Regions from separate parts of the Bacillus sp. BSL6 genome, predicted to be linked through region 1. Evidence: riboswitches for the same ligand, from Rfam matches in the RefSeq annotation. Region 1 holds a riboswitch; each other region holds the start of a gene.

Evidence for each region. Region 1 has a riboswitch for S-adenosylmethionine ahead of RCJ96_RS21810 (methionine ABC transporter ATP-binding protein). Riboswitches for the same ligand answer to the same signal wherever they lie in the genome.
Region 2: it holds a riboswitch for S-adenosylmethionine, as region 1 does, so the genes downstream of both, mtnK (S-methyl-5-thioribose kinase) here and RCJ96_RS21810 (methionine ABC transporter ATP-binding protein) in region 1, are expected to answer to the same signal.
Region 3: it holds a riboswitch for S-adenosylmethionine, as region 1 does, so the genes downstream of both, RCJ96_RS24895 (MetQ/NlpA family ABC transporter substrate-binding protein) here and RCJ96_RS21810 (methionine ABC transporter ATP-binding protein) in region 1, are expected to answer to the same signal.

The regions. Positions count from the first base shown of each region.
Region 1 is NZ_JAVGCW010000007.1:183,137-195,823, forward strand. Features, by position in the region: gene RCJ96_RS21785 (ArsA family ATPase) at 1-485, shown strand, start outside; gene RCJ96_RS21790 (DUF3926 domain-containing protein) at 478-669, shown strand; gene RCJ96_RS21795 (HXXEE domain-containing protein) at 733-1,215, shown strand; gene RCJ96_RS21800 (MetQ/NlpA family ABC transporter substrate-binding protein) at 1,391-2,233, opposite strand; gene RCJ96_RS21805 (methionine ABC transporter permease) at 2,256-2,921, opposite strand; gene RCJ96_RS21810 (methionine ABC transporter ATP-binding protein) at 2,911-3,930, opposite strand; SAM riboswitch class I at 4,054-4,158, opposite strand; gene RCJ96_RS21815 (cysteine hydrolase family protein) at 4,401-4,964, shown strand; gene RCJ96_RS21820 (hypothetical protein) at 5,196-5,345, opposite strand; gene pruA (L-glutamate gamma-semialdehyde dehydrogenase) at 5,531-7,078, opposite strand; gene RCJ96_RS21830 (TSUP family transporter) at 7,232-8,002, opposite strand; gene RCJ96_RS21835 (CamS family sex pheromone protein) at 8,098-9,291, opposite strand; gene ligA (NAD-dependent DNA ligase LigA) at 9,308-11,317, opposite strand; gene pcrA (DNA helicase PcrA) at 11,333-12,687, opposite strand, start outside.
Region 2 is NZ_JAVGCW010000001.1:771,511-778,887, forward strand. Features, by position in the region: gene RCJ96_RS04345 (pyridoxal phosphate-dependent aminotransferase) at 1-1,059, opposite strand, end outside; gene RCJ96_RS04350 (carbon-nitrogen family hydrolase) at 1,074-1,937, shown strand; SAM riboswitch class I at 2,010-2,151, shown strand; gene mtnK (S-methyl-5-thioribose kinase) at 2,242-3,423, shown strand; gene mtnA (S-methyl-5-thioribose-1-phosphate isomerase) at 3,420-4,475, shown strand; gene RCJ96_RS04365 (YvrJ family protein) at 4,551-4,712, shown strand; gene RCJ96_RS04370 (3-hydroxybutyrate dehydrogenase) at 4,743-5,519, opposite strand; gene RCJ96_RS04375 (PadR family transcriptional regulator) at 5,715-6,047, shown strand; gene RCJ96_RS04380 (DUF1129 domain-containing protein) at 6,047-6,811, shown strand; gene RCJ96_RS04385 (DUF1129 domain-containing protein) at 6,828-7,377, shown strand, end outside.
Region 3 is NZ_JAVGCW010000011.1:71,981-84,667, forward strand. Features, by position in the region: gene RCJ96_RS24880 (FAD-binding oxidoreductase) at 1-636, opposite strand, end outside; gene RCJ96_RS24885 (DUF6612 family protein) at 748-1,512, opposite strand; gene RCJ96_RS24890 (NAD(P)-dependent alcohol dehydrogenase) at 1,659-2,567, shown strand; SAM riboswitch class I at 2,649-2,763, shown strand; gene RCJ96_RS24895 (MetQ/NlpA family ABC transporter substrate-binding protein) at 2,850-3,662, shown strand; gene RCJ96_RS24900 (methionine ABC transporter ATP-binding protein) at 3,675-4,715, shown strand; gene RCJ96_RS24905 (methionine ABC transporter permease) at 4,690-5,358, shown strand; gene RCJ96_RS24910 (SDR family oxidoreductase) at 5,396-6,172, opposite strand; gene RCJ96_RS24915 (DUF5068 domain-containing protein) at 6,612-7,913, shown strand; gene RCJ96_RS24920 (RNA polymerase sigma factor) at 8,054-8,545, shown strand; gene RCJ96_RS24925 (sigma factor regulator N-terminal domain-containing protein) at 8,545-9,462, shown strand; gene RCJ96_RS24930 (DoxX family membrane protein) at 9,703-10,209, shown strand; gene RCJ96_RS24935 (DUF4256 domain-containing protein) at 10,281-10,847, opposite strand; gene RCJ96_RS24940 (S9 family peptidase) at 10,966-12,687, opposite strand, start outside.

The DNA of each region.
Region 1 (12,687 bases):
TATACGATTATAACGTAGATGCCATTATGATCAATCGTGTCATTCCTAACACTGTCACCGATCCTTATTTTCAAGCATGGAAAGATACCCAAAAGAAATATAAAACATTAATTCAAGATAGTTTTGATCCACTTCCTATTTACGAAGCTCCAATGTTTGAACAAGAAGTTATTGGTTTACCTATGTTAGAACGTGTAGGAGATGCTTTATTTAAAAAAGATTATTGTCCTACTGAAGTAAAATTTAACGGCCGCACACAATATGTAAAAAAAGATGGCGATGAATATATTTTCGTTCTGTCCATTCCCTTCTCAAATAAAAGTGAGCTCACATTAAATCAAAAAGGTGATGAGCTTATCATTCGCGCAGGTTCTGTTAAACGGAACATCACATTACCAAAAACATTAACGCACCTTTCTATTCAAGGAGCTAAGTTTGAAGAGGACGTACTAAACATTCGGTTTGGAGGTGTCGTGCATGCATGAAGAACTACTAAGGAAGGTAATCCGTACAAAAATAAAAGTTGGTATGCATATATTAGAAGAGTTACCTGCTCCAATCCAGCAATCAGCTAAGCAAATACTAAATATTTTACAAGAGGAACTATCTTCTTATGCTACCGAACAACCACAACATAATAGCAATTTAAAAAGTATTGTAATTGAATAATTATATCCTTGTAGAAGGCCTTTTCCTATAGGCTTTCTACCCCTTTATTGGAGCTGATGTAAATTGATAAAAACATTTTCTGTAAGACACTTTACTCCTCTTACAATCTGGCTAATTCCCTTTTTATTTTTCATTCATAACCTTGAAGAATCTTTCGAAATGCCACAATATCTTGCTAATCAATTTTCGATTACTTTTATAACTAGCCAACACTTTTTCATTGCGATTTCTGTATTAACTCTCTTTGTCTTAGTTATCGTCTTTCTATATCAACTGAATTTCTTGTCTTCTATATACTGGATTATTTTTATACAAGGGGCTATCTTCTTCAACTCTGTTCAACATATTATTTTGTTTTTTATTTATCGTTCCTATAATCCTGGCGTAATATCCGCAGTTTTCATTGTTATCTTTTCTATTTTCTTTTTTTCATCCCAAAAACACTTAATTCATAAAAAGCAATTCGTAATTACACTCGTGTTCAGCTTATTTTCTTATCCCATTATCATTTGGATTACCTTACTACTCGCTAGCCGCTTTCAGTAATAAAAAAAGACCAGGAAAACTCCCGGTCTATTACTCTACTTAACAAACATTGGATTCTATATTATACAGAATTGGAAGGTACAGAATTAGGGTTTGTTTTGTTTGTTAAGTAGATTATATGTTGAACGAACTAACAGCGGAGGGGTTCCTTCTGTTAGTCCATTAAACCCAATCATTATTTTACGATTTTTTCAAGCTCATCAAGTGAAAGATTTACTGAAATGGAACCATCATTTGTTTCTTTCTTAATTGCATCTATCACTTCTTTTGAATGATATAGTTCAATTACTTTTTTCAGTGTTGGATCATCTTTATCTTTCGTACGAGCTGCGAAAATATTAATATATGGCTTCGCATTTTCATTCTTTGGATCTTCTAAGAAAATTGGATCCTTCGCTGGATCTAATCCAGCTTGACCAGCAACACCGTTATTAATAACTGAAGCTGCTACATCTTTTAATACACGAGGTGTTTGCTGTGCGATAACCGGTGTAATTTTTAACTTCTTCGGATTTTCAGCAATGCCACTTGGATCTCCAAATAGACCAAAGTCTTTTTTAAGCTTTAATAACCCAGCTGCATCAAGAAGTTTTAATGCACGTGCTTGGTTCGTTGGATCATTTGGAATCGCAATTTCTGAACCATCTGGAATTTCATTTGCTTTCTTATGTTTTTCAGAGTATAAACCCATTGGTGCAATTTGCGTTGTACCAACAGCTGTAATATCTAGCTTATGCTCCTTTTTAAATTGCTCTAAGAATGCAATATGCTGGAATGAATTTAATTCAATATCTCCATCAGCTAACGCTTTATTTGGCGTTGTGTAATCAGAGAACTCAACCAGTTTAACTTTAATTCCTTCTTTTTCAGCTTTTTCCTTTACAATTTCCCAAGCGTTTCCATCCGTTCCAGTTACACCAATGCGAACTGTTTTCTCTTTTATTCCTGCATCCGAGCAGCCACTTAACGCCGAAATTCCTACAATTGCTGATAATGCAAATGCTAAAATCTTCTTCATTCTCTTTTCCCCCTCTTCCTTTTTATGATCTGCGTAAAAAGACTTTCGCAAAGTAGTTTCCTAAGTTTTGAGCTAATTGTACGAGAATTATAAGTAAAACGACCGTTACGAACATAACTGATGTATCAAAACGTTGATAACCATATGTCATTGCTAAATCACCAAGACCGCCACCACCGACAAGCCCAGCAACTGCAGAAAATTCAATTAAACCAACTGTCATAAATGTAACACCTAAAATTAATGGTGCTAACGCTTCTGGTACAAGGATTTCAAAAACAATTCTAATTGGTGAAGCACCCATCGCTTGCGCTGCTTCAATTACCCCTTTCGGAACAGAAACAAGATTTGTTTCAACCATTCTAGCGATACCAATTGATGCAACTAACGTCATTGGAAAAATTGCTGCTGCTGTTCCAATTGTCGTTCCGATAACACTTCTTGTTAACGGGCTTAAAGCTACTAAGAAGATAATGAATGGAATCGGACGAATTGTATTAATAATGATATTAAGAATAGAAAAGACCCATTTATTTTCTAAAAAGTTTCCTTTTCTCGTTACATATAAAAGTAAACCTAGAGGTATACCAAGAATTGTAGCGAATATAAGGGTTACAATTACCATTAAGAGGGTATCCCCCGTCGCATCTAGTATGCGCGGCCAAAATATACTCCAATCAACTCGCATGAGCTTCTACCTCCTTCAGCTGCACTTGCAGTCTTAGATGTTGTAATGCTTTTTGAATTTCCCTCTGTTCACCTTGCAATTCTACAAGAAGATTTCCAAATAGCACATTTTGAAGTTCAATAATATTTCCGTACAGTACATTTACATCCACATTATAGTTTTTTGCGATATATGATAGTACCGGCTGTCCTGTTTCCTCACCAGTAAATGTTAGGCGATAAATCTGACCACCATTTTGAATTTTCGCTAAAACACTTTCCGGTAAATGATCATTAATAACAGAACGTACAAAGTTTTGAGTCGTCTTTGTTTTCGGTTGTGTGAAAACATCAAACAGTTTTCCTTCTTCAATAACTTTTCCTTTTTCCATTACAGCTACACGGTGACAAATTTCTTTCACGACATGCATTTCATGTGTAATAAGAAGAATTGTTAAATTGTATTCTCGATTTACTTTCTTTAATAAGTTTAGAATTTCTGTCGTTGTTTCTGGATCTAAAGCTGATGTTGCCTCATCACATATAAGAATATCTGGTGATGTTGCAAGTGCTCTAGCAATACCTACACGCTGCTTTTGTCCGCCTGATAGCTGCTCTGGGTAATTGTTTGCCTTATCTTCTAACCCTACAAACTTCAGCAATTCATTTACTCTTTCTTTTATCTCATTCTTTGGTACTTTTGCTAACCTTAATGGATAAGCAATATTCCCAAACACTGTTCTTGAATTAAATAAATTAAAGCTTTGAAAAATCATCCCGATTCTTTGTCTTAGCTTCCGTAATTCTTTCGTCGATAATGATGTAATCTCTTTATCATCTATTGAAATCGTTCCTGCCGTTGGTCTCTCTAACATGTTTACTAGGCGTAATAATGTACTCTTTCCAGCGCCACTAAAACCAATAATGCCAAAAATTTCGCCTTTCTCAACTGATAACGTTACATCCTCCACCGCATGAACAGATTGCCCACCTGATTCATATACTTTACTTACATTATTAAAAGAAATCATTTTTTCCCCTCCTATATGCTGTAAAAACTTGAAGTAGAGCTCTCGAGGTAAAATAAAAAGTGCTCTCCTTCTTATCAAACATAAAGATAAGAAGGAGAGCACTTATATGTACTCGTTCACATCTTCTCATCTTCCAAGCCCTTATAGGCTTGCTGGAGTTAGCACGGTATTAAAAAACCCGTTGCTGAGGTATCGTAGGGCCAGTCCCTCCACCTCTCTGGATAAGAATGTATCGATTTAATTGTCGTTTAATTAATTCTCATTATAGAACTCAGAATAATAAGAGTCAATACATTTTTTAGAAAAATATTAATTATTTCTTTATTAAAATTTTCAGATGAAAATTTTAATAGAAAATAGTAACCTTTAAAGTTATGTAAACTTCTCCTCTTGCATATTTTTTAAAAGGATAATCTTCTCTACTAATTGAATACCATTATTTGAATATGAAATCGGAGGAAGATAAATATATGAAAACAGCTCTTTTACTCGTTGATATTCAAAATGATTATTTTCCACATGGAAAGATGGAATTGCGTAATCCAGCAGAAGCAAGCGCATATGCTAGTCAGCTACTACAGCTCTTTAGAAAGAAAAACGAACCCATTTTTCATATCCAACATGTAGCAATAAAAGAGGACGCTACTTTTTTCCTACCCAATACAGAAGGTGTACATATTCATGAAAGCGTACGCCCACTTAAAGAAGAAACCGTTATACTCAAACATTATCCAAATAGTTTTCGCGAAACCGATCTTCTAGAGCAATTACAACGTTTAAAGATTGAGCACCTCGTCATATGCGGGATGATGACTCATATGTGTATTGATGCTACCGTAAGGGCTGCCTTTGATTTCGGCTTGCAATGTACTGTTATACATGATGCTTGTGCGACAAAAGATCTTTCTTTTAAGAATGCTACGATACCAGCTGTTTATATTCATAATACAATTTTAGCTAGTTTAAATGGCGTATATGCAAATGTAATGAGTACAGAGGAGTTTTTAGCTACAAAAAAACACTCTCTTCAGTGAGCAAAACCGAAAAGAGTGTTTCTTGTCAAACCATAGATTTTCTTTCAAATTGTATTATACAGGAAATCCTTAAAATGAATACAAAAAAATGTGACTAATAAGTCAACTTTTCTCATTGTTTTATTTCTATTTACATGTTTATCCCGATATGAATAGGTTTTAGCTAGTTCCACTTACCAAATAGTAATATATGGTAAGTGTTTTTTAATGCAAATTAACTAATTTCTCCTATTATTTATCTGTTTGTTTTTGTTTCTTTTTCAAATACTCCGCACGCAATTTTTCAATTTGCTGCTTTTTATCAAATTTGACAGGCGTCTGTTTTTCATGAAACTTCGCGACAGCTACCTGACCTTTGTAATCCAATTGATATTTTCCCACTTTGTTCACCTACTTTTCTTGTCTTTAAAGAGAATCTATTCAGCAAATATAAATATACCTCATTTTGCTGAAGTAAACCTTATTACTTTATTAGTTTTTCTACTGATTACTATGTTAATCCACATATAAAAAATTTTTCAAAAAAAGAGATCTTCGCAGACTGCGAAGATCTCTTCTACTATTTCTTATAAAGTTTCAGAAGTAGTTTTTGCTTGCATGTGAAGCGCTAAGTAGTCAGGACCACCAGCTTTAGAGTCTGTACCAGACATGTTAAAGCCACCGAATGGTTGGTATCCTACGATTGCACCAGTACATCCACGGTTGAAGTATAAGTTACCTACGTGGAAGTCTTCACGTGCTTTTTCAATATGATCACGGTTGTTAGAGATAACTGCTCCTGTTAAACCGTATTCTGTATTGTTTGCAATTGCAAGTGCATGGTCAAAGTCTTTTGCTTTACAGAATGCTACTACTGGTCCGAAGATTTCTTCTTTCATTAGGCGAGCATCTTCTGCAACGTCAGCAACGATTGTTGGTTGGATGAACCAGCCTTTAGAATCGTCTCCTTCGCCACCTGCTAAAATTCTACCTTCTTCTTTACCAATTGCAACATAGCTCATTACTTTATCGAATGCAGCTTGGTCATTAACAGGACCCATGTTTGTACCTAATACAGCTGGGTTAGCAACTTTTAATTCTTTCGTTAATTCAACAGCACGATTTAATACGTGATCGTATACATCTTCGTGGATTACTGCACGAGAACATGCAGAACATTTTTGTCCTGAGAATCCGAATGCTGATGCAACGATAGATTTAGCTGCTAATTCAAGATCTGCTTCTTTATCAACAACGATTGTATCTTTACCGCCCATTTCAGCGATAACGCGTTTTAACCAAATTTGGCCTGGGTTTACTTTCGCTGCGCGCTCATAAATACGGATACCTACATCACGAGATCCAGTGAAGCTAATGAAACGTGTACGAGGGTGATCTACTAAGTAGTCACCAACTTCAGAACCATTACCTGGTACGAAGTTTACTACGCCAGCTGGTAAGCCAGCTTCTTCTAATACTTCCATGAATTTCGCTGCTACTACAGGAGTTGTACTAGCTGGTTTTAGTAATACTGTGTTACCAGAAACTAAAGCAGCTGTTGTCATACCTGCCATAATTGCGAATGGGAAATTCCAAGGAGAAATGATAACACCTACTCCTAATGGAATGTAAGAGAAACGATTATATTCAATTGGACGGCTTTCTACTGGAATTCCGTCTTTTAATTTCAACATTTGACGACCATAATATTCCATAAAGTCGATTGCTTCTGCTGTATCAGCATCTGCCTCATTCCATGGTTTACCTGCTTCTTTTACAAGAATAGCAGAGAATTCATGTTTTCTACGACGAACGATCGCTGCAGCACGGAATAAAATGTCTGCACGCATTTCTGGTTTTGACTTTCTCCAAGTTTGGAATGTTTCATCCGCTACTTGCATTGCTTTTTCAGCTAACTCACGGCTTGCTTTTGAAACGCGACCAACAAGTTCCTCTTTATTTGCAGGGTTTACAGAAACAATTTTGTCTTCTGTAGTGATTTTTTCTCCCCCAATAATTAATGGATAGTCTTGTCCAAGATAAGATTCTACTTTCTTTAAACCTTCTTCAAACGCTAATTTGTTAGCCTCTACTGAAAAATCTGTAAATGGCTCATGTTTGTATGCTACTACCATTATTTTTAGCCTCCCCTTAGAAAAACGTTTACATTTTACAACATTATTCTACACGATAATTTAGATTTATTCAAATATTCCTAGACTTATATTTTAAAAATTAATTAATTTTTAAAATATAATAAAAAAACAGAGTTATACAAATGTATAACTCTACAAAATATGAGTATATTCCAAAACGTTTTTGCTAATCAATAAAATAGTCACTAACAAAAATAAAGTTCTTACATATCCAACACCTTTTTGAACTGCAAACTTCGATCCAAAATAAGCGCCAAAAATCATCGATAACCCCATAATAATACCGTATTCAAAATGAATTACGTCTAAAAATAAAAAAGTGATTAACGATACGATATTACTAACAAAATTCAAAAGTTTTCCAGATGCTGCCGCTTGAATAAAATCCAAACCAATTAATAAAAATGCAAAAATTAAAAAGGATCCTGTTCCTGGCCCAAAAAATCCATCGTAAAACCCTATCATTAAAATAACAAAGAAAAATATTAATGTTTTTCTTTTCGTCATCTTCTTATAGGTAGATACACTTCCCCAATCCTTTTTCGCAATAATATAAATAGCAATAAACACCAACATTACAAGCACTAACGGACGTAAAATATCCGGCGGGATAAACTTTACTACTAAAGCACCTGCGACCGCTCCTATAACAGTTAACGGGATTAACTTTCCTACAATTTTAAAATCAACCTTTCCCGATCGAATAAAGTAAATCGCACTCGTAAACGTCCCCATCGTTGCAGCTAATTTATTCGTTGCAATTGCCGAAGCTGGTGGTAAACCAACAAACATAAGTGCCGGAAGCGAAATTAATCCTCCACCGCCAACAACTGAATCAATAAAAGCTGCTAAAAAACCGAATGCAATTAATAAAATAATGACTTGAAAACTTAATTCATCCATGCCTTTTACCCCTTACCCCATTATTTATAACATTTTAAATTATAACAAAATTACTCAAGAAAAAAAGCCGTTCCATAAAGGAACGGCCCTTCTACTTAATCTAAAATTTTCACATACGGTTCATCTTGCTTCGCTTCACGTATAATAATCGCTTCTGGACGTTCTACAGATTTAATCGTTACTTGTACTTTCATATAATTCGGGAAGTATTCCATAACAAGCCCGGCTACATATTGTGTAAAGCCAATTATTTCTGCTTTCCCATTAAACTGGACAGGAATATCAAGCTTTATTTCTCTTAATTCATCATCTCTATACATACCAGTACCGATAACAGCTGTATAGTCACCTTGGAAATAATCGCTTAATTTTGCCTTGAAGTTTGATACTCTCGCCAAGTCTTCACGTTTATTATCTGTTTTCGCTTGTTCAGATGGGAACAAATAATATTTCTCATTAATTTGTTTCCAATCCTCAACCGTTTCACTACCTTTTTCGACATTCGCATAAGAAACAAAGTTACCTGGCACGAGCGAAGACTTCGGAGCCTGACGATAAATTGCAAATGTTATCGGAAGGTTTTTTGTCTCAGGATCTTGTTCATGCATAACTTTCAAGATTTCTGGCACCATTTTTTTCCCTTCAGCTAACATCTTTTCATTCGAAATTGCAGCCTCACGCGGGTACCCATGCTCTTCCTCATAATAATGAACCGAATTCATCGCTAATCCAACTACAATGCCACTACGCTCATTTTTTTCGCCTTTGTTCACATAATAATCATGCTCTAAAATATTTGAAATATATATTGGATTTTTTTTATTTTTCACTTCTAATGATTCGGATCCTGTACCTAATGCAGGATTTAACCCTATGTTCGGGAATTTAACCGCATCTTTTTTTAATGTATCTTCTAGTTCCTTTTGTTCTGCATCTGTACGTTTTCTTTTAACAAGCATCTGTATATACTGAGTAGTTAGGGATTTTCCGCCTTTGAAAACATTATCTTTCGTACTAAATGATTCTTTCGCAATACGCATTAATCCTGTTTCAAATTCATCTATATCAAGACGATTACTTACTCCTTGCACAACTAAGCCACGTGCGTTCCCTCCCCCAAATGGAATAGTCGTCTTATAATATTCATCCGAAATAGAGTAATTCGGGACGATTGCTTGCTCTTTTGCTTTCCCCGATTTCTCAACCACTTTTTCATCTTTGTCAGCACCTGCACTACACCCACTTACAAGTAGGCCAAGGCTTAATACCGCTAATGCTATTTTTTTCATGGTAAGTTTGCACCTCTTACTTATTTAGCTCTTGTAAGAACCTCTCTTCATTCCAAACCTCGACATTATGTTTCTCCGCTTGTGCTAATTTCGAACCTGCCGCTTCACCTGCAACAACTAAATCTGTACTTTTACTAACACTTCCTGTTACCTTTCCACCTAATGCCTCAATCTTCTTCTTCGCTTCACTACGTCCCATAACTTCTAATTTCCCTGTTAAAACGACAGTTTTTCCTGCGAAGTACGACTCAACGTTTTGTAAATCAGCAATTTTCATGCCTTTATATGTCATGTTCACGCCGTATTCTTTAAATTGTTGTAATAACTCTAATACGTCTTCATTATCGAAATACGTTACTACGGATTGAGCCATTTTTTCACCAATTTCATTAATTGCTTTTAGTTCTTCTTCCGTTGCCTTCACAAGCGCATCCATCGTTTCGAAATGCTCTGCAAATGTACGTGCCGCTTTCGCTCCAACATGGCGAATACCAAGACCGAATAATAATCGCTCTAATGAGTTTTCTTTAGAATTCTCAATTGCTTGTACTAAATTCGTTGCTGATTTTTCTCCAAATCGTTCTAGCTGTAATAATTGCTCTTTCGTCAACGAATATAAATCAGCAAATGTACGAATATAATCTGCCTCAAAGAGTTGTGTAATGACACGTTCTCCAAGTCCATCAATATTCATTGCATTTCTTGAAACGAAATGGATTAACCCTTCTCGAATTTGAGCAGGACAAGTTGGATTTATACAACGAAGTGCTACCTCTTCTTCTAAACGAACTAGTTCACTCTCACATGCTGGGCAATGCGTTGGCATATGATATTCTTCTTCCTCACCAGTACGCTTATCGAAAATAACATTCACAACTTCAGGAATAATATCTCCAGCCTTCTTCACAACAACGTAGTCACCAATTCGAATATCTTTTTCACGAATTAAATCTTCGTTATGTAAAGAAGCACGACGAACGATCGTACCAGCCACTCGCACTGGCTCTAGCTCTGCAGTCGGTGTTACAACCCCTGTACGACCAACACTTAATTCAATGCCTGTTAATCTTGTTACAACTTCTTCCGCTGGGAATTTATAAGCAATCGCCCATCTTGGACTCTTTGCTGTAGTGCCTAGACTTTCTTGAAGAGCAACATCATCTACTTTTATAACGATCCCATCAATCTCATAATCAAGATGCGGACGTTTTTCTTGCCATTCTTCTACATAAGCTATAACTTCTTCAATTGTTTCACATGTGCGTCGATTTGGATTTGTTTTGAATCCAAGTTCACCTAAGAAATCAAGCGATTCACTATGTGATAGGATTGTTTTTTCTTCTACATTCGCAAGACCGTATACAAACATAGATAAGTTACGCTTCGCTGCAATTTTCGGATCAAGTTGGCGGATTGAACCTGCTGCCGCATTACGCGGATTTGCAAATACATCTTCACCATTTTGCTCTTTTTCTTCATTTAGCTTAACGAATGAACGCTTCGGCATATAAGCTTCGCCTCGTGCTTCTAACGTTACTTCTTCATTTAAACGAAGCGGGATTGCTTTAATCGTTTTTAAATTTTGAGTAATATCTTCACCTGTTACACCATCACCACGTGTTGCCCCTTGAATGAAGCGTCCTTTTTCATAATGAAGTGAAACTGCAAGTCCGTCAATTTTTAATTCGCATATATATCTTACATTCGCATCATCAATTCCTTGACGTACTCGTCGGTCAAAATCACGTAAATCTCCTTCGTTAAATGCATTTCCTAAACTTAACATCGGTGACTTGTGTGTTACTTTTTCAAATATATCAAGAACCGTTCCCCCAACGCGAACGGAGGGAGAATCTTCACTCATAAACTCTGGGTTCTCTGCTTCTAATTTTATAAGCTCCTGCATATTACGGTCATACTCCGCATCAGAAACAGAAGGATTGTCTAACACGTGATATTGATAGTTAAATGTATTTAACAAATCACGTAGTTCTTCTATACGTTTTTTTGCTATTTCTTTTGACATATCCTCATTCCTTTCCTATTGTTTCGTCACAGGTGCAAATTTTGCTAACAAACGTTTAACACCAATTGGGCTTGGAAACGCAATATCTAATTCTTTTGCATCTCCTTCACCTTTTACACTTACAACTGTACCGACTCCCCATTTTTGGTGGGAAGCTTTATCGCCTACTGCCCAGCCAATTTGTTCGCCGCCTGTCGTCTTAGCTGCAGGACGCGCGAAAGCTGAGCGAGAACGTGTTGTAGTTGTCGTTTTACTGCTACTTGCCGTTCTTCCTTTTGCACCAAACGAAGTTTCACGCTTCGGCGCTGTTTCATTTAATGATTCCACTAGTTCTGTCGGGATTTCTGTAATAAATCGAGATGCGGCATTCATACTTGTTCTACCAAATAAAGTACGCATTTGTGCATTAGATAAATACAACTCTTCTTCTGCACGAGTAATACCTACATAAGCAAGACGACGCTCTTCTTGCATTTCATCTTCTTCCATTAGAGAACGAGTATGCGGGAATATTCCTTCCTCTAAACCAACAATAAAGACAACTGGGAATTCTAACCCTTTCGCTGAGTGCATCGTCATTAAAATAACTTCCTCACCAGCAGTTGGGTCTTCATCTACACGATCAATATCTGCAACAAGTGCTAAGTCTGTTAAGAATGCAACAAGACTCTTATCTTCACTTTGAGATTCAAATGTTTGCGTAACAGATAAAAACTCATCTAAGTTCTCTAGACGACCTTCTGCTTCTAACGTACGCTCATTTTTCAACATATCGCGATAGCCTGTTTTCTCAATAACTTCTTCTACCAATTCTGTAACAGATAAATACTCTTGCATATTTACCCAGTTGTGTAATAAACCTGCGAATTCCTTTACTGCCTTTGTAACCTTTGCACTTACTCCAACATGCTCAATCTCATCGAATACAGCTGTTAATGAAATTCCATTTTGTACACCGTAATTAATAATTTTGTCGATAGAAGTCGCACCAATTCCACGCTTTGGTACGTTAATAATACGTGCGAAACTAATCTCATCATCTGGATTCCCAATTAAGCGTAAATACGCCAAAATGTCTTTAATCTCTTTACGGTCGTAGAACTTCGTACCGCCGACAATTTTGTAAGGAATATTAGATTTCAGGAAAATCTCCTCGACCATACGAGACTGCGCGTTTGTACGATATAACACTGCAAAATCAGTATATTTTCGTTTTCCCATTTGAATATCGTCGCGAATTTTTTTCGCCACAAAGTATGCTTCGTCCTTTTCCGTTGCAGCACGATAATACGAAATTTTGCTTCCAACTTCATTATCTGTCCATAATTTCTTCGGTTTACGATTCGTATTTCTTTCAATAACAGCATTCG
Region 2 (7,377 bases), on a different contig from region 1:
AGCAACTGCAACGTGTGCTTTTTCTAGTAAAATATTGGAAAATCTCTCAGAAGTATATCCTTTTGGAACGGGAAGCCATGCAAAGAATGACCCTGTTGGAATGCCTACATTCCAACCAATTGAATGACAAGCTGAAATAAGAGCGTTTCTTCGAGATTCGTAACTATTTACAAGGTCTATGACGCAAGACTGTGAACCTAATAGTGCTTCGCGGGCAGCATCTTGAATGGCACCAAAAATACTAACATACATATGATCTTGTAATAAGTTAATTGTTTCAATGACACTTTCATTCCCTACCGCAAAAGCGATGCGCCAGCCAGCCATATTGAAAGTTTTCGATAATGTGTAAATTTCGATTCCTGTATCTTTGGCACCATCTGCTTGTAAGAAACTAACAGGTTTTTGACCATCGAATCCAATCGCACCGTAAGCAAAATCATGAACGACTAATATATTATGTTTATTAGCAAAATGAATGGTTTCATCAAAGAAATCTTTTGATGCAGTAGCACCGGTCGGATTATTTGGATAGTTTAAAAACATTAATTTTGCACGCTCGGAAATAGAGTCATCGATTTTCGTATAATCTGGTAAAAAATTATTTTCTGCAATAAGCGGCATTGTTTCAAATTGTGCTTTCGCTAAAGCAACTCCTGATAAATAATCTGGATAGCCTGGATCGGGAACGAGAATCGTATCACCAGGGTTTGTAAAACAAACTGGTAATTCTACTAATCCAGCCTTTCCACCAAACAAAATAGCAACTTCAGTTTTTGGATTTACTACTACATCATATTCACGTTGATAGAATGTTGCCACGGCTTCTTTTAAACTTTCATGTCCGCGAAATGGCGGATATTTATGATGAATGGTCTTTTCTGCAGCATCTTGTAAAGCTTTTACGATATGCTGCGGTGTTGGTTGATCTGGATTACCTTGACCTAGATTAATAACATCGTGACCAGCTGCAACGACTTTATTAACTTTTGCAACAAGTGAAGCAAAAAATTGTGTTGGCAATGATGTTACTATCTCAGAAGGTTGAAATAATTTCATACTTTCCACCTCTTTTGAAAGTTGTTACAATTCTAGTGACAAATGATATAATCTTTCCAGTATTTTGTAAAGAAAAAAATGAGAATGGGGCTGAAAAAATGAAAGTCGCATGTATTCAAATGGATATTGTCTTTGGAGATGTAGAAAAAAATATTGAGAATGCTAAAAATAAAATAAGCGAAGCAATGAAGGAAAGACCAGATGTTATCGTCTTACCAGAACTATGGACAACAGGTTATGATTTAACGAGACTTTCTGAAATTGCAGATAGGGATGGATTGGAAACGAAAGAAAAGTTGATAGAATGGTCGAAACAATATGGTGTACATATTGTTGGTGGTTCTATAGCAAAGCAAACAGAACAAGGTGTTACAAATACAATGTATGTTGTAACGAATAAAGGAGAACTAGTTAATGAATATAGTAAAGTACATTTATTTCAGCTTATGGATGAACATAAATATTTAATCGCTGGAAATAGTACAGGTGAATTTAAGTTAGATGATGTAGAGTGTGCTGGCACAATTTGTTATGACATTCGTTTTCCAGAGTGGATGCGTGTTCATACTGCTAAAGGTGCAAAAGTTTTATTTGTTGTAGCTGAATGGCCATTAGTTCGTTTAGCACATTGGCGTTTGCTATTACAAGCAAGAGCGGTTGAAAATCAGTGTTATGTTGTTGCATGTAATAGGGCAGGAAAAGATCCAAATAATGAGTTTGCTGGTCATTCTTTAATTGTCGACCCTTGGGGCGAAGTTGTTGTAGAAGCGAATGAAAAAGAATCAATTTTATTTGGAGAGCTTACATTCGAGAAAATTGAAGAAGTACGTAAAGGAATTCCAGTTTTTGCAGATCGTCGTCCAGAATTATACAAATAAAATGTTGACAAGTGATTTTTATTCTTGGTATAGTCTTCAACATAAAGTTAAAAATTCTAAAAAATTATACAACTCTTATCAAGAGCAGGTGGAGGGATTTGGCCCGATGAAGCCCAGCAACCGACCGTAATACCATTGTGAAATGGGGCGTTTATGACGCCAAAAGGCACGGTGCTAATTCCAGCAGAAAGTAAAACTTTCTGGCAGATAAGAGGGGAGAAGATAAACTTCAAACCTCTTTCTTAGTGGAAAGAGGTTTTTCTACGTCAGAAAAACCTCTGAATGAAAAAAGGGGGAGAAGACGATGGGATATTATGCATTAACTGAAATAACAGCTATACAATATGCGAAAGAACACGGTTATTTTGAAAAGAAAGCAAATGTAGTTTGTCATGAAATTGGAGATGGAAATTTAAATTACGTGTTCAAATTAGATGATGGAGAGAAGTCAATTATAATAAAACAAGCACTACCATATGCGAAAGTAGTTGGTGAGAGCTGGCCGTTGTCTATAAAAAGAGCAACGATTGAAAGTAAAGCATTACAAATTTTCGCGAAGTATGTACCTGAATATGTGCCGGTAGTGTACAGTCATGATGAAGAGTTAGCAGTAACAGTTATAGAAGACTTATCAAGGCTAACCATTACAAGAACAGGATTAATAGATGGAGAGGAGTATCCACTTTTATCTCAACATATTGGTCGTTTTCTAGCACATGTTTTGTTTTATACTTCAGATTTCGGGTTAGAGTCAGAAGAAAAAAGGGTACTAGAAGGTACATTTGTAAATCCAGACCTTTGCAAAATAACAGAAGATTTAGTGTTTACAGATCCGTTTGGGCATTACGATACGAATGATTATGAGCCGGAGTTACAATTGGCTGTAGATGAACTATGGAGTGATAAAACTTTAAAACTAAAAGTAGCGCAATATAAATATAAATTTTTAACGAGAAAAGAGGCACTCATTCATGGAGATTTACATACTGGAAGTATTTTTTCATCACCTTCTGAAACGAAAGTGATTGACCCAGAATTTGCAACGTACGGTCCATTTGGATTTGACATCGGGCAATTTATTGCAAATCTATTATTAAATGCTCTATCTAGAGAAGAAGAACAGAGAGGTGTATTATTTTTTCATGTAGAGAAGACATGGAGTTATTTTGTAGAAACTTTTACGAAGTTATGGATTGGAGAAGGTGTAGAAGCATATACGAAAGAAAAGCAATGGCTACCAATTATTTTGCAAAACATTTTTACGGATGCCGTCGGGTTTGCAGGATGTGAGCTTATCCGTAGAACAATTGGCTTAGCACATGTAGCTGATTTAGATGAAATAACAAATAAAGAAACGAGAATTCAAGCTAAGAAACAAGCGTTATCCTTAGGGAAAGAACTAATAAAATATGAGTCTAAGAACGCCGATATTCAACTGTTCCGAACATTATTTCAACAGACAGTTTCTGGAGGGATAAAAGCATGAGTACAGTTGTTACGATTCCGAGGTCTGTCAGTTGGAAAGGTGATGCCATTGCAGTATTAAATCAAACAAAGTTGCCGCATAGCACAGAATACAAAACATTAACGACGATTGAAGAGGTATGGAAAAGTATTGTCATGCTAGAAGTAAGAGGAGCACCTGCAATTGGAATTGTAGCTGCATTTGGCTTGGCGCTTGCATCAAAAAAATATACTACTTTACATATTGAAGAATTTCAAAAGAAGTTTAATAGAGATTGTAATTATTTAGGGACGTCACGCCCGACAGCAGTCAATTTATTTTGGGCAATCGATCGTATGAGAGAATCTATTCAAGAAATTACTACAATAAAAGAAGCGCAAAAAATATTAGAAGAAGAAGCGCTTCGTATTCAGCAAGAAGATGAAGCGGTATGCCGGAGTATTGGAGAACATGCATTAACATGCTTTAAAGACGGTGATAACATTTTAACAATTTGTAACGCTGGCAGTATTGCAACTGCTAGATATGGTACTGCATTAGCACCGTTTTATATTGGGAAAGAAAAGGGTGTACGGTTACATGCGTATGCGTGTGAAACGAGACCGGTTTTACAAGGCGGACGTTTAACGACCTGGGAATTAAAACAGGCAGGTATTGATGTAACACTTATTACAGATAATACGGCAGCTCATGCTATTCAAACGAAAGAAATCAACGCAATTATTGTAGGAGCGGACCGAATTGTCGCAAATGGGGATACAGCAAATAAAATCGGAACGATGAATTTAGCTATATTAGCAAAGTATTTCGATATCCCGTTCTACGTTGCAGCTCCACTATCGACATTTGATATTACGAAACAAACAGGTGCAGAAATTGTTATTGAAGAAAGAGATGAAACAGAAGTTACGAAAATTTTTGGGAAACAGGTGGCACCAGTTGGAACTACTGTTTATAATCCTGCATTTGATGTAACACCAAATAAATTAATTACAGGTATTATTACTGAGAAAGGTATTATATGCGGAGATTATAAGCGAGAAATTGCATCATTGTTTGAAAAAACAAGCTAATACTTAATAGCTTGTTTTTTTTATGCCTAAATGTGTTCTTTTCTCTTATTTATATAATGAAAGGAGGAGAAAAAGATGGAAGAGTGGATCAAGATGATAGGTAATGTAGGGTTTCCTATTGTTGTAACATTATATTTACTTCATCGAATTGAAAGTAAATTAGATGGGGTAATTGTTGCAATAGAGAAGTTGCCAAGGCAATTACTAAAGTACGATGATCCTCGCGATAAAAAATAAAGTTTGCTCTTCGTGAGCAAACTTTATTTTTTATTGAGCGGTATAACCACCATCGATAACGACAGCTTGGCCAGTTATACCTTTAGCTTTTTCGCTCGCTAAAAACATCGCATAATCAGCAATCTCTTGTACTTGTAATAAGCGTTTTTGTGGGACAAGTGGATAAATGACATCCTCTAAAACATTTTCGAGTGGTACATTTCGTGTAGTGGCCAAGTCTTGTAATTGATTCCGTACGAGAGGGGTATCGACATAACCGGGACAAAGTGCATTAACAGTAATTCCGTGAGTAGCCCCTTCTAAAGCGGCAACTTTTGTTAATCCAATTACACCATGTTTTGCGCTATTATAAGCAGCTTTTCCAGCGAATCCAACGAGGCCATTAATGGAAGCTACATTAATAATTCGGCCATATTTTTGCTTTTTCATAATGGGAAAGGCATGCTTAATGGCGATAAAAGGAGCGATTTGCATAATTTTAATTAGTAGCTCGAATTTTTCGGTTGGAAAATCTTCAATTGGTGAAACGTGTTGCATTCCTGCGTTATTAATTAATATGTCTAATGAACCGAAATGATTAACAGTTTGGGAAATGGATGCTTCTATTTCTTCTTCGGATGTAACATCACATTTTAAGCCGATAGCTTGAAAGCCCTCTTTTTGTAGTTGTTCAGCAGCTTCTTTTGCACGCTCTTCAAGACGATCGGTAATAACAACTTTTGCACCTTCTTTTGCAAAAGCGTTTCCCATTTCATATCCAATACCACTTGCAGCACCTGTTAAAAAAACAACTCGATTTGTAACCATGATGAAAAACATCCCTTCATAATAAAGTTCTCATATTGCTCTATTTAGAGAGTGGATAAGAAAAATCCTGCAAAGGTTTGGAAAAATATTGCTAGCTATCTTGTTTTGCAAAATAGTCTTTGCTATACTATTTTGTAAAGCAAGATACTTACGCTTATCTATCTTGTAAAACAAGATAGTAGGAGGATTTGAATTATGTCGACAAGTCAAATGCTGAAAGGGATTTTAGAAGGATGCTTACTTGCTATTATTTCTGAAGGTGAAATATACGGTTATGAAATGAGTGAGAAGCTAGCAAAGTATGGCTTTACAATGGCGAGTGAGGGAAGTATTTATCCGTTATTAATACGAATGCAAAAGGAAGGATTCATAAAAAGTGTAATGAAGGAATCCCCATCTGGTCCAAAACGGAAGTATTACACGTTAACAGAAGATGGCGAAGATGCACTGGATGAATTTATGGATCGCTGGGAAGCGATGCAAAGTAGTGTGGAACGTCTACTTGAAGGAAAGGGGAGAAGAAGATAATGCTATCAAATGAAGCACGAAAGTTTTTATTAGATATGAGGTTGTTTTTGACTGCAAAGAGTGTGAAAGAAAGCGATATTGAAAGCTTTATTGAAGACGCAGAACTTCATTTAATAGAAGGTGAGAGTGATGGGAAAAGTGTAGAAGAAATTTTCGGAAGCTCACCGAAAGAATACGCAAATGAACTTGTAAAAGTGATGGAAAGAGATAGACAGGAAACGTGGAAGCAAATTGGTTTTACAGTAATGAATATCGTATCGTTTTGGATTATTGCTTCTATTCTAATAGTGAATAACGGACTATTACAGATGTCACTTATTCAGTGCGTTGGATATAGTTTGTCATTAATTTTAGTTGTGATAGGTCCTAATTTTCTACTTCGCAAAATGACTTTCGTAACAAGTTTTACAAAAATATGGTTTGCTATGTGGTCGTTAGTCATAATCGCACCAATGTTTCTAATAGGGGCTGTAACGATATTAGATGTGATTTATCCTACAAAAATGTTTATATTCACCCAAATGCAAAGTTATATATTAGCTGGTGGTATTTTCATCATTACAGTAGCAATAAATATATATTTTAATGGATGGTTTAAAAACTTATATTTAATCATCCCGCTTTCGATTATGTTACTGTTTAAAACATTTACATCAGAAGACCTTGTTCCAATGTTATTTCAAATTATATGTTTATACGGAAGTTTATTTATTTTAATTTTCCTTGAAATTATGATGAAGACGAATAGAAGAGAAACGGTTTAATAAGGGAGGGATGATCATGAAGATTTCTAAAGAAGGAGAAAAGTTTTTAATCGATACGAAAGTGTATTTAATAACAAAAGGAATGAAAGAAGAAGATGTGGATGCCTTTCTAGAAGATGCAGAGTTTCATTTAATTGAAGGTGAGAAAGAGGGAAAGACGGTAAGTGATATATTTGGTAATTCGCCAAAAGAGTATGCGGAAGAATTAGCGAAAGAGATGGAGAAGGATAAAGGCGGGAGTATAAAAAGTATCTTAGGAATGATAATTGGTATTGGCGGGTATTGGTTACTTACAAATATTTTATTTGGAAATCCGAATCAACAATTTACGTTAACAAATGTACAGTTAATTGGTTATCCTATTGTTTTAATTATTACGATTATTGGAACGATTGTTGCGTTTAGAATGTCTTCTTTTAAAAGTAAATTAGTAGAGTTTGGAATTATTTATGTAATAGTGATGATACCTATTTTATTATTAGTGTTATTAATGTTTATGAATAAATGGTATGGGACGCCAATTTTACAATTGTCGACAATGCAGACATATATATTAGCAGTAACTA
Region 3 (12,687 bases), on a different contig from region 1:
TTCATCATTTGTTAACTTTAAAGTCACATCTAAAATGACACCAAATAACCCATAACCGCCAATGACGTAAGGAAATAAATCCGCATTCTCTTCTCTACTTACATTACGTACAGTGCCATCTGCCATTAGTAATCGAAATGATTCGACTGTATCAATCAATGCCTCATGACGAATATCACGACCATGTACATTTACACTTAATGAACCACCAACCGTAAAAATATTTTGCGATTGCATCACCTGAACAGCAAGACCATATGGATTTATTTTCTTCTGAATATCATTCCACGTGACACCACTTTGAACTGTAATGCGCTTCTTCTCTGGATCAAATTCTAATATTTTATTATACCCTTTCATATCAAGCATCGTACCATGTGGATAATACGTCTGTCCGCCTTGGCTATGTTGCATACCAGCAATAGAAATCTTCTCTCCAGAAACATTTGCATCTTGCACTAATTTTATTAACGATTGCTCATCAGTAGCACTTTCAACACGTTTTATTTTTGTCGGAAGCAATTTACCTACATCACTCATAATAGGATGATCGAGTTGTTTTTTATATGTATGTACAGACGTTGCAAGCAACACTGTATATGCTACAATGACCACCGCTATCTTTCCTTTTTTCAAATGACACTCTCCTCTTCTACATCTTTTCCTCTTTATATTGTACCTATTTTCCTATGAAGAAAGAATACAAAAAAGAGGGACCTTATTTTAGGTCCCTCCTTATCAAAACTGTTACTTTGCTGCTGGCAATTGTATTGGGTCAAACTTTTCATACGACGTATATTTTGCGTTCGTAATAATGTGTGCTTTATCCTTGCCATTACTACTCATAATCATGTCTATCTTTGCTGATTCATATTTAAAATCTTTTGTAATGATATATTCTGCATCCACTTCTTCTATCTTCGCGTTTTGTGCTTGTAACATTTTCTTCTGCGTTTCATCCATGCTAGTTAACATACTTTCTGTTTCTTGCCCTTTTAATGTAAATTTCAGTTTATATTTATCTCCGCTTTTCTCCAGCTTCATTTTATCTAAAACTACTTCCGGTACTTCTAATTTATCTATAATATCTTGAGTCGCTTTCATTCCACCAGCGTTTAATTGCTCCTCTGGTACGGTTATAACTTCTCCTGTATTAGGGTTTTTTACCTCACCAGCAACTTTACCATCCACAGTATACACTACAACATCTGTACCGGAAATATTCATTTCAGAACGAGAATTCTTTGTCTTTGGCTCTAATTGCATCTTAGCCTTTAATATATCCATCTCTGTTCCCTCAGCTTTTACCCCTACACCATATGTCATCGTTACATGTTCTTCATTTTTAAAAGCTTCATTCGTTTTCTTGAAAACATCTTTCGCCGTTAATTCCTTTTCTTTTTGAACGGATTCTTTTTTCGGCTCATCCGTCTTTGCTGTTTTCTCATTACTACATCCTACCCCTAGACTGATTGCAAGCACTAAACTTGAAATAAAAATAATTTTTTTCATAATTCCGCCCCCCTTTCCCAAAATAATATCATCTCTTTTCCTATGAAATCTATATAAATTTCAATCTATATTCGCTATATAGCGACATGTTTAATGAAGAGTTTAAATATGATGTAAATAACGACAACTCATTTCAGGAGGTCATTATGAAGGCGATCATTTGCACACAGTATGGACCACCTAACGTTCTTCAGCTTCAAAATATAGAGAAACCTATACCTAAAAAGAACGAAGTATTAGTCAAGATCCACGCAACGAGTGTAACGACTGGAGATTGTAGAATACGTGGGTTTAATAGCCCTCTCTTATTTTGGATTCCTATGCGAATCATATTAGGTTTTAGAAAACCGAGAAAGCCTATACTCGGTGTAGAGTTATCCGGCGAAATCGAAGAAATAGGAACAGATGTAACTCAATTTAAAAAAGGAGATCAAATTTTTGCATTAACAGAGCTTAATGTCGGTGGTTATGCAGAATATACATGTGTACATGAAAGTGGATTAGTAGCATTAAAACCTACCAATGTAACGTATGAGGAAGCAGCAGTTATTCCCTTTGGCGCAACTTCGGCACTACACTTCCTAAGAAAGGCCCGTATAAAAAGGGGGCAACAAGTACTCATATATGGCGCATCTGGATCAGTAGGAACAGCTGCCGTACAACTTGCTAAATATTTCGGCGCAACCGTTACAGCTGTTTGTAGTCATTCAAATTTTGAACTCGTGCAATCTTTAGGGGCTGACAAAGTAATCGATTATACGAAAGAAGATTTTACTAAGCAGGGGGAATACTATGATGTTATATTTGATGCAGTTGGAAAATATAAAAAATCCCTTTGTAAACAAGTATTAACACCTAATGGAATATATGTATCTGTTAATGGAATGATGGCAAAGGTAAGTAAAGAAGATATGTTTCTACTAAAAAAACTAACTGAAACAGAAAATTTAAAGCCTGTTATTGATAGAACTTACCGATTAGAAGAAATTGCTGAAGCTCATATATATGTAGAAAAAGGGCATAAAAAGGGGAACGTTTCGATTACCTTAAAATAAAATATATTCAGAAAATAACGTTGACAATTCTTTTTGTAAGATTTACTATTAGTACCATATTAAAAAAACTACATACACATACTCTTATCAAGAGTGGCGGAGGGACTGGCCCGATGATGCCCGGCAACCGAGCTTATAACGTATAAGCTAAGGTGCTAATTCCTGCAAAACGAGTTCTCGTTTTGGAAGATAAGAGAGGAATCTATTTTGTCTATTCGGCACCTCTCTTATTTTTGAGAGGTGCTTTTTATTTTGGAACGTATATTTAAGGGGGAATTATAGATGAAGAAAGTATTATTAAGCATTGTAAGTGGGGCTGTATTATTATTAAGCGCATGTAGCGGGAGTTCAGATAAAGAAGTAAAAGCGTTAGATGAGAAAAAGATTACTGTCGGTGTAACAGGAGGGCCACATGAACAAATTTTTGAAAAGGTAAAAGAAGTAGCAGCGAAAGACGGTCTCGAAATTGATATAAAAGTATTTAATGATTATGTAGCACCGAACGTATCCCTCGATGAAAAAAGCCTTGATGTAAATAGCTATCAAACGAAATCATATTTAGACGTATTTAAAGCTGAACGTAATATGAAATTAACTGAAGTATTTTCAACAGTAACATTCCCTATGGGCGTATATTCAAAAAGCTTAAAGGATGTAAAAGAATTAAAAGAGGGCGATGCAATTGCTGTACCGAATGATCCAACGAATGAACTTCGAGCTTTAAAACTATTTGAAAAAGCAGGTGTTTTAAAAGTTGATCCAAAAGCGACAGAAAAAGCGACTGCAAAAGATGTAATTGAAAATCCAAAAAATTTAAAGATCGTTGAATTAGAGGCATCTCAATTACCAACACAACTAAGTGAAGTAAAAGCAGCTGCCATTAATACAAACTTTGCATTAGGTGCAAAATTAAGCCCTGCGAAAGATTCTATCTTCCGTGAAGGAAAAGATTCACCATATGTAAACTGGGTCGTTGTTCGTACTGAAAATAAAGATGATGCTGTTGTAAATAAATTAAAGAAAGCTTATCAATCTAAAGAAGTAAAAGAATTTATCGAGAAAAAATTTGATGGTTCTGTTTTACCGTCTTGGTAGGAGCTGACGATAATGATTGAATTAAAAAATGTATCCAAAGTATTTACAACAAAAAAGGGGAATGTGGAAGCTCTTAAGTCTACTTCCCTCCAAGTAAAAAAGGGCGAAGTATTTGGAATCATTGGATATAGTGGCGCTGGCAAAAGTACATTAATTCGCTGTGTAAATTTATTAGAAAAACCAACAACAGGAAATATTATTGTAAACGAGCAAGATTTAACAACACTGTCTACAAAAGAACTAGCAAAAGCGAGACAAAAAATCGGGATGATTTTTCAAGGGTTCAATTTACTTAAAACCGTTACCGTCTATGAAAATATCGCACTACCTTTACGCCTTGCTGGCATTCCAAAAGTAGAAATTGAAAAAAGGGTAGAAAAGTATTTACGTATTGTCGATCTCTTTAATCGAAAAGACGCCTATCCAAGTGAACTTTCTGGTGGCCAGAAACAACGTGTAGCCATCGCGCGTGCACTATCACATGAACCGGAAGTGTTATTAAGTGATGAAGCAACGAGCGCTTTAGATCCAGAAACAACTGATTCTATTCTTGACCTATTATTAAAGATTAATGAGGAAATCGGGATTACAATTTTATTAATTACACATGAAATGAATGTCATCCAGCGTATATGCGACCGAGTTGCTGTTATGGAACATGGAACAGTAGTTGAAAGCGGGACTGTGAAAGATATTTTTACAAACCCACAACATGTAACAACGAAGAAATTTGTAAATAGTGCATTTGCAGCAAAAATTCCAGAAGATGTACAAAAAGAACTTCAAACTACTGGTGAAATTGTAACTCTTTCTTTTATAGGAAATTCTTCAGGAGAACCAGCATTAGCTGTCGCTACAAAACGATTCCAAGTATATCCGAATATTTTATCCGGTAATATTACTCAATTAAAACATGAAGCATACGGGAAACTTATCATTCATATGCAAGGGGAACAAAATGAAATCAACCGTGCTTTATCATTTTTACAAGAACAGGGAATCATCGTAGAAGGAGGTAGAACAGGCCATGGAAAACAAGTCCTTTTTGGATGAATGGGGTAAAGTTATATGGGAGGCGACCATACAAACTTTTCAAATGACATCTATTTCATTACTCATCTCGATCCTTATTGCACTGCCACTTGGTGTCACACTTGTTTTAACGAGACCTGGTGGACAGCGAGAAAACAAAATCATTTATCCAATTCTTAATACAATTATTAATATCATTCGCTCTCTTCCATTTATCATTCTATTATTCTTCATTCTACCTTTTACAAAATTTCTAATGGGAACATCCATTGGTGTGCAAGGTGTTATCGTACCGCTTGTCGTCTTCACTGCTCCCTATATCGCAAGATTGATGGAGACCGCATTATTAGAAGTAGATCGTGGTGTGATTGAAGCCTATCAAGCGATGGGCGTTTCTACTATAAAAATTATTTGGCACGTTATGGTGAAAGAAGCTCGTCCCTCCCTTGTACTTGGATTAACAATTGCAACGATTGGCTTAATCGGCGCAACAGCAATGGCTGGCCTTGTAGGTGCTGGTGGACTAGGGGACTTAGCATATCGCTTCGGACATTTACGCTATGAACCTGAAGTAATGTATGCAACTGTCTTTATTTTAATTATCCTCGTTCAAGGATTACAGTCTTTAGGGAATGGTATTGCACGAAGGTTGAAGAAAGATTAAAAAAGAAGGTATCTCACCAGGATGAGATACCTTCTTCTTATCTTTTAAATCCACCTTCTGAATGAATAACTTGTCCCGTAATCCACTCTGCTTCTTCACTTACTAAAAACTTAATGAGTCTTGCTGCATCCTTTGGCTCACCAATTCTGCCAAAAGGAAACATTGGTTTTAATCCTTGCTTTATCTCTTCAGTCATCCAGCCTGTATCAGTTGGACCTGGGTTAATTGCATTCACTGTTATTCCTAAATGAGCTACTTCTGCTGACAACGTACTAGTTAGAGCATCAATAGCCCCCTTCGTTGTTGCATACGCCAGTTCTCCAACCATAGGCCCTTGAAATTGCCCCGAAGTCATATTCACAATTCTACCACCAGATTTCTTATCAAATCCTCGGGCAAATTGACTACTTAATAATGTAGTCGCACGAATATTGACCATGTAGTGCTTATCTAATTCTTCAGCAGTCAAATTAGAGAAATCATTATTCGTAGAATACGCTGCATTATTAATTAATATATGAGGGTAGCCTAGTTGTTCAGTAACTTTATTTATAAGCTCTTTCGGTGCATCATTCTGAGTTAAATCTAACTCCATACTCGATACTTTCACACCGTTTTTTAGTAACTCTTCTTGTAATTGTATTTGTTCACTTTGATCAACGCCCCAAGGCATCTCTTTATCATACTCTGTCCAATACGTAAAAAATATATTGTATCCAGCCTCAGCTAATTCTTTACAAATTGCTGCGCCTATACCATCTAAACGACTTACACCTGTAACAACTGCTACTTTATCTTTTAATTGATTCATCATATACTCCTCCAATTTTAAAGGACGCATATTTTATATAAGAGATATGAATTTCCCCACATAAGTATCTATCCTTACAAAGGGGACGCACAAGCCAAATATGCAGTCCTTGCATGATTTACAGATAGCCAAATAACCCCTCACTTATGAGAGAAAAATTCATCTATCTAATTTCTAATCATTACAAGTTCATCCACATATTGAGTCCTTGTCTCCTTTCCATATACCTCTATTTCTATCATAACAATATGGTGTAATATTTCAAATGATAAAAAAATAAAAACCAATATTCCATTCCAAACTTCCATCAAATTTATTATATTACAATATTTAAATAATGGAAATAATCAGAAAAAACACTGGTAAATATTGACTAGCCTTCTTATAATAAAACGTGGGGCTAATGTGAGAGTTTAGTTTTAAACAAATAGGGGGAAGAAACATGTCAAAAAAATTACTTTCTTTATTTTCTGCAGTAATCGTAGCAGCTTTTGTAATAACCGGCTGTGGTCAAAGCGATACGACAAATAAAGAACAAAAAGAAAATGCAGCCAAAGAAAACAAAACAGAAAAAACGGATACAACAAAAGAAAATAAACCTGAAGAAAAAAAATCCGAAGACAAGAAAACTGAAGATAAAAAGACGGAAAATACCGCTACTAGCTCCAGCGATTATTCTAAACTTATTTCCTACATGGAAAAAGAAACAGGCGGAAAAACAAAAGTTCTTTTTGAAAATAAGGAACCACAAGTCTATAAATCTGAAGATATTTCAGTATCGATGAACAGTTATACATTAGTTGAATTAAATGGATTCCATACGGACTTTAACATTCCATTTAACCGTCAAACAGAGGGCGGAGTCATTCTTGTGAACTATAGCGTAAAAAATAGTTCAGCTAAAGATATTTATTATATGCCAGCATTGGACATATCGTTTACTGGTGCGCAGAAAGTATATAGTAACTATAAAGATTTAATTCCAAAAGAAGATCAACTGCCAACTAAGCTTGCTCCAACGAATGATTACTTAGTAAAAGCAGGAGAAACTATTTCTGGTTATATCGCGTATCCATTTGGAAAAGATGATCTAGCAAAAATTTCAAGTCTCTCAACAGTCTCAGTCACAGTCCCAACTGCACAAGCTAATAAAGGAAAATTCGATGCTCCAATCGGCAGTCCCGGAAGCTTTTCATTAAGTTTAAACAAACAAGGTGCTGAAAAGGTTGCAACAGATAAAGCTTTCTACCAAGATAAAGCTACAGCTAATAACATGGGCGATAAAAAAATGTTAAAAGAGAAATCAAGTATTAATAACAGCCAAGAATTAGGCGCTGTTCATGTTACATTAGATGGATACCAATTTACTCAATTCACACCAAATTCCGTCGAAGCACCGCGCTTTGCAAATTTCAAAAACGGTATTGTTCTATTAACGGTGAAATTCAAGCTTGATAACAAAGATACTCAAGACGTTTCACTATCTCCTATAAGCTCTACATTGAGAGTAAATGATGGTACACAATATACGATTAATGAAGGTATGCTACTAAATTACGACTATAACGCTTCAGTCAAAACGGGAACATCTGGAGAGTTACTGCAAGTATTTATTTTAGATCAAGAGCAGTATGAGAAGATTTGGAAAGATAAAAGCTTTGAGATTGAGTTAGGACCTATGAGAAATAAAGAAGCTAAAGATATTTCACAAGGTAAAAAAGCTAAGTTTACATTACCTAAATAAATTACTAAATATATAATAGAAAAGGCATATAACATATGATTGTTATATGCCTTTTCTATTTGTATCAAGAACAAAACTTTCATTTAAGTGTATACATTTATGATTACCTATCCGTTGTATAAGTATAGGGGGGAAAAATGATGGGAAAAGAAAATATATTGACCTCCTATCTTATCAATTTAGGGGAGGAAGTGTTCAAACTATTACTAGCGAAAGGGGCTATAAAAGAAGACGCAGAAGACATCATCCAAAATACTTTCTATAAAGTATATACGTTGCTAGATGACCTAACAGAGAATAACATACGTCCATGGTTTTTTAGGGTTGCATTAAACGAATACATTGACTTGAAGAGAAAAAAAGAGCAGCAAAACATCTATTTAACTGAAGAGATTTATTCAAAACTACAATATACAGACCGAGAATTAGATGCTGTTTTAAATAAAGATGAGATTTTCTATCTATTAAAAGATATAAAACTAGAATATAAAGAAGCCTTCTTTTTAAAATATTATTATGATTTTTCATATGAAGAAATCGCCTTAATACTAGATATTCAAGTGAACAGTGTTAAACAAAAATTACATCGTGCACGTAAAACAATTCATTCTACAGTAGGAGGAAAAACTTAATGGATACTTCTTTAAAAGATGCATTAAAAAAAGCTAAAAGGAAACAGTTACTTAAAATCATTATTACTTCTATTATCGTTGTAGTCATGCTGATTCCTATAATGTACAAGGTTGGCAATTACTTCGCAGCGAAAAGTTCTACGAAGCTGCACGAACATCTCTTTTTACATAACGCAATTGCAGAACCGAATGTGCAAATTGATTCTCAAGTAACGAGTAATTCTTCTATGTTTGGCGGCAATATCGTATCTAATCGCTCTAAAAACATTAACGGTTACGTAGTACGATGGAATACACTGACAAGCTCTTACGATTGGTTTCGCTCTAATATCGATTACAACGAGTTAATACCAGGATCTTATTGGTCTAGCTCTAGTAAAGAGGCTTATAATTATGATAAACAAACGAAAAATAAAGTTGCTACATTTTATAATCCGGCTATCAAAGAATATCATAATGGAGTCAAAAATGAATTAAGTGCCGTTTCAACAATGGAAAACTATGTAGCGGAAGTTGCTATCTCTTTCAATCAACCTTATACATTAAAAGAAATTCAAACAAAAATACCAGACAACTTAAATATCGTATGGCTATATATGGTCTCACCTATTAAAGACGAAAGCAAAGGTCCTGCCGGTATGCAAGTTTACGGATTTGATCCAGAAAAAGAGCCTGAAGAAGCGTACAAAAGGTTCTTTGACTCCCTTAAACAATACGATGACGATGGATATGACGAAGATATCCAGAAGTTTTTAAAAGCAAACAAGAACAAACCATTTGATCAAGTGAAAATCTTAGGGGTTATGCTAACTGGGAAAACGGAAAACTTTAAGGTATTAGAAAACCAAGACTTTGTTCGCGGTGCTTCTGTAGGGGTTACTGCACAAGTTGTTCCTTATATAAAACCGGAGAAATAATAAGGAACGCCCAGATGAACTTAAAGAACACACATAAAACTGTTTACTACGGGAGCTATCCGCTACAATAGATAGCTCCCATCTCTCATTTATTGCTTAATTTTCAAAAATAAACTTCATAATATTTTAGGTGCAATTTTATAAATAAAAAATCATATATTTGTTCACACTTTATCCATTGTGAATTTTTTCACAATGGATATATAATAAACTTGTAAATACAATATTGGAGGGATTTCAATGGTTATCAATTTTTTAAGAACTGATAAACGTGCTGCTTTCATATTATTATTTTTACGACTTTACATAGGATATACATGGCTCGCTGCTGGAATCGGCAAAGTCTTTGGACAATCTTTTGACGCAAGTGGTTTTCTAAAGGGTGCTATTGCTCAAGCATCAGGTGACCACCCTGCCGTACAAAGTTGGTGGGCAGATTTCCTTCAACACTTTGTTCTTCCAAATGCAGACCTATTTAGCTTTTTAGTTCAATGGGGAGAAATTTTAGTAGGTCTAGGTTTGATTTTAGGCGGATTAACAAAAACAGCTGCATTTTTCGGAATCATAATGAATCTTGCATTTTTATTAAGCGGAACTGTTAGTGTAAACCCAAACCTGCTTATTTTAACTATGTTCATTTTAGTTGCAGGACAGAACGCCGGACGTATTGGATTAGATGGCTATGTTTTCCCAAAACTTTTCCGTAAAAACAGCCACGGAACATATAAATTAAGCAAAACTGCGTAGTAACGGTTTACTCTTAAAATATAAATAAGAAAAAGAGCCTGCGTATAGGCTCTTTTTTGTTTACTCCAAATTTAAACTCTTAACGAGCCACGAAAACCTCTGGCAGCATAATAAGAATCTGCCCCATTGTGATACACGAAAACATGCCCGAAGCGATAATCGCAAAATAGCGCACCACCGAGTTCTCGAATATCTGAAGGTGTTTGTACCCAACTTGATGATTTCATGTCAAAATCTCCAAGTTTTTGCAATTCCCGATATTGTTCTTCTGTTAATAGTTCAATACCCATAGCATTTGCAACATCAATAACATTATTTTCTGGCTTATGTTTTTTTCTTGATTCTAACGCTTTCAGATCATAACAGAGACTTCTGCGCCCTTTAGGACTCTCCTTTGAACAATCATAGAAAGTATACTCGTCCTTCTCTTCATCATAACCAACAACATCCGGCTCACCGCCTGTTACTTCCATTTCATTAAGTGACCACAATTTTTCATTATTAGTAGCCAGCTTCGCTTCAACTTTAGCCCATTCAAGGTCTTCATGGCGGTTCATATTTTTCTCAAAACGGGCTTGTAATACTTTTAATAGTTCTTCACGTTGTTCTACAGATAACTCATTTTTATTCTCTGTCATATTCGTCCTCCGAATTAAGCTTCCTTATAACCACTTAAATCTTCTCAATAATGGTTTACTTGCAGTTTACAACAATCTGGCCCGATTGCACAACGAATAATCCCTGTGCGGATATCCATTATATAGTACTAAAACCCTCCATACTTTCTCCAAGAATATAATGTGAAAACCACATCAAGTTCTGCTTCATAATAGCCACATGAACTCCTGGTTGGTCAGAACTATATGCCATTCCTTTAAATATAATTAATTCTGTATCAACTTCCATATCCTTTAACCCTTGATATAGCTCATATGCATTTGTAATTGGTATTCTTACATCCATTTCCCCATGTTGAATTAAGGTAGGTGTACATGCTGATTTAATATATGTCATTGGTGATGTTCTCTTATATATATTTGGATCATTCCATGGAGTATTTCCTAAATACATTCTAATAAAGTAAGGGATATCTGTATTTACATAATGGGTACTCCAGTTCGTAATTCCTCCCCCAACTGAAATAGCTTTAAATCTACTACTAAATGTAGAACAGAAAGCTGATATATATCCTCCGTTACTCCATCCCATAACTCCTACTCTATCTTTATCTACCATCCCTTTTTCAATTAGTTCATCCACTCCAGATATAACATCATCGTAATCAGCAAATCCTTGTTTTCTATAGTTTGCTTTTAAAAATTCATTACCATAACCAGAACTTCCTCTATAGTTTGGCTCTAAAACGATAAAGCCCTTTTCAACAAACTGTTCAATTGGATATTTCTCATTGAAGCAGTCTGAAAATATCGGAAAGGATGCCCAAGCCGGACCACCGTGAATTACTACTAATAAAGGATACTTTTTATTTGCGTCAAACTCTACTGGTGTTGATAAAACACCCTCTATTTCAAGACCATCACTACTTTGCCATGAGATGATTTCCCTGTTGCTTTTAAGCTTCCCTTCGAAAAAGCTATTTTCATTCGTTATTTTTTTATCATCCAAATAGATTTCAAAGGTTTCATTTGTTATAGCCTTATTATAGGTTATATGATTTCCATCTCTTGTTATAGAGGCATCCATTATAAAGCCATCTACTTTTTCGCTTAATGTTTCCACAGTGCCATCTTCAGCTAGCAAACCAATAAGGTAATTTGTTTTATCCTGCCATCTAATTAAAATTCCTTTAGCTGTCCACTGTAATGGCATAACCGTACTATCAAAGTTTGTTAGAGGCTGAAGTACCTCCCCAGTATTCATATCATATATCTCTAATGTACTTTCTTGTATATGGTTTCTATAATACTCCTTCTCTCTTATGCTTGCTGAGTAACATATTTTGCTGCCCTCAGGAGAAAAGCAAACGCTCCCGCCCAACAACCTATCTACATTCATCTTTTGCAGTTCCCCAGCTTCAACATCTAATATGTATAGGTCACCATTCATATGATCGTTTAGGCTTGGGGTAGCCATACATACAATATTTTTCCCATCATTTGAAATATCAAATCCATGGATATAAAAATCCTTACCACCAGTTAATTGATAAACACCGTTAATCTCTCGTTCCTCTTTATCATTTTGTATCACCTTTTCTATTTCAATGTAGCATAAACAATTATTCTGATGTTCCTTACCTACATGTTGAAAATCTCCATATAGGTCCTTACGTTTCTTTATTTCCTCACATTCTTTTGACTGTGCAATATAATAAAAACCTTTACCGGTAGGATCCCATTTGAATGTACTGATCCCTTCTTCCTCATTAGTAATTTGCACCCCACCATAACTATCTAATGACTTAACAAAGATTTGATTTCCCTCATTACCAACAGGGCTAAGGTATGCAATACCCCT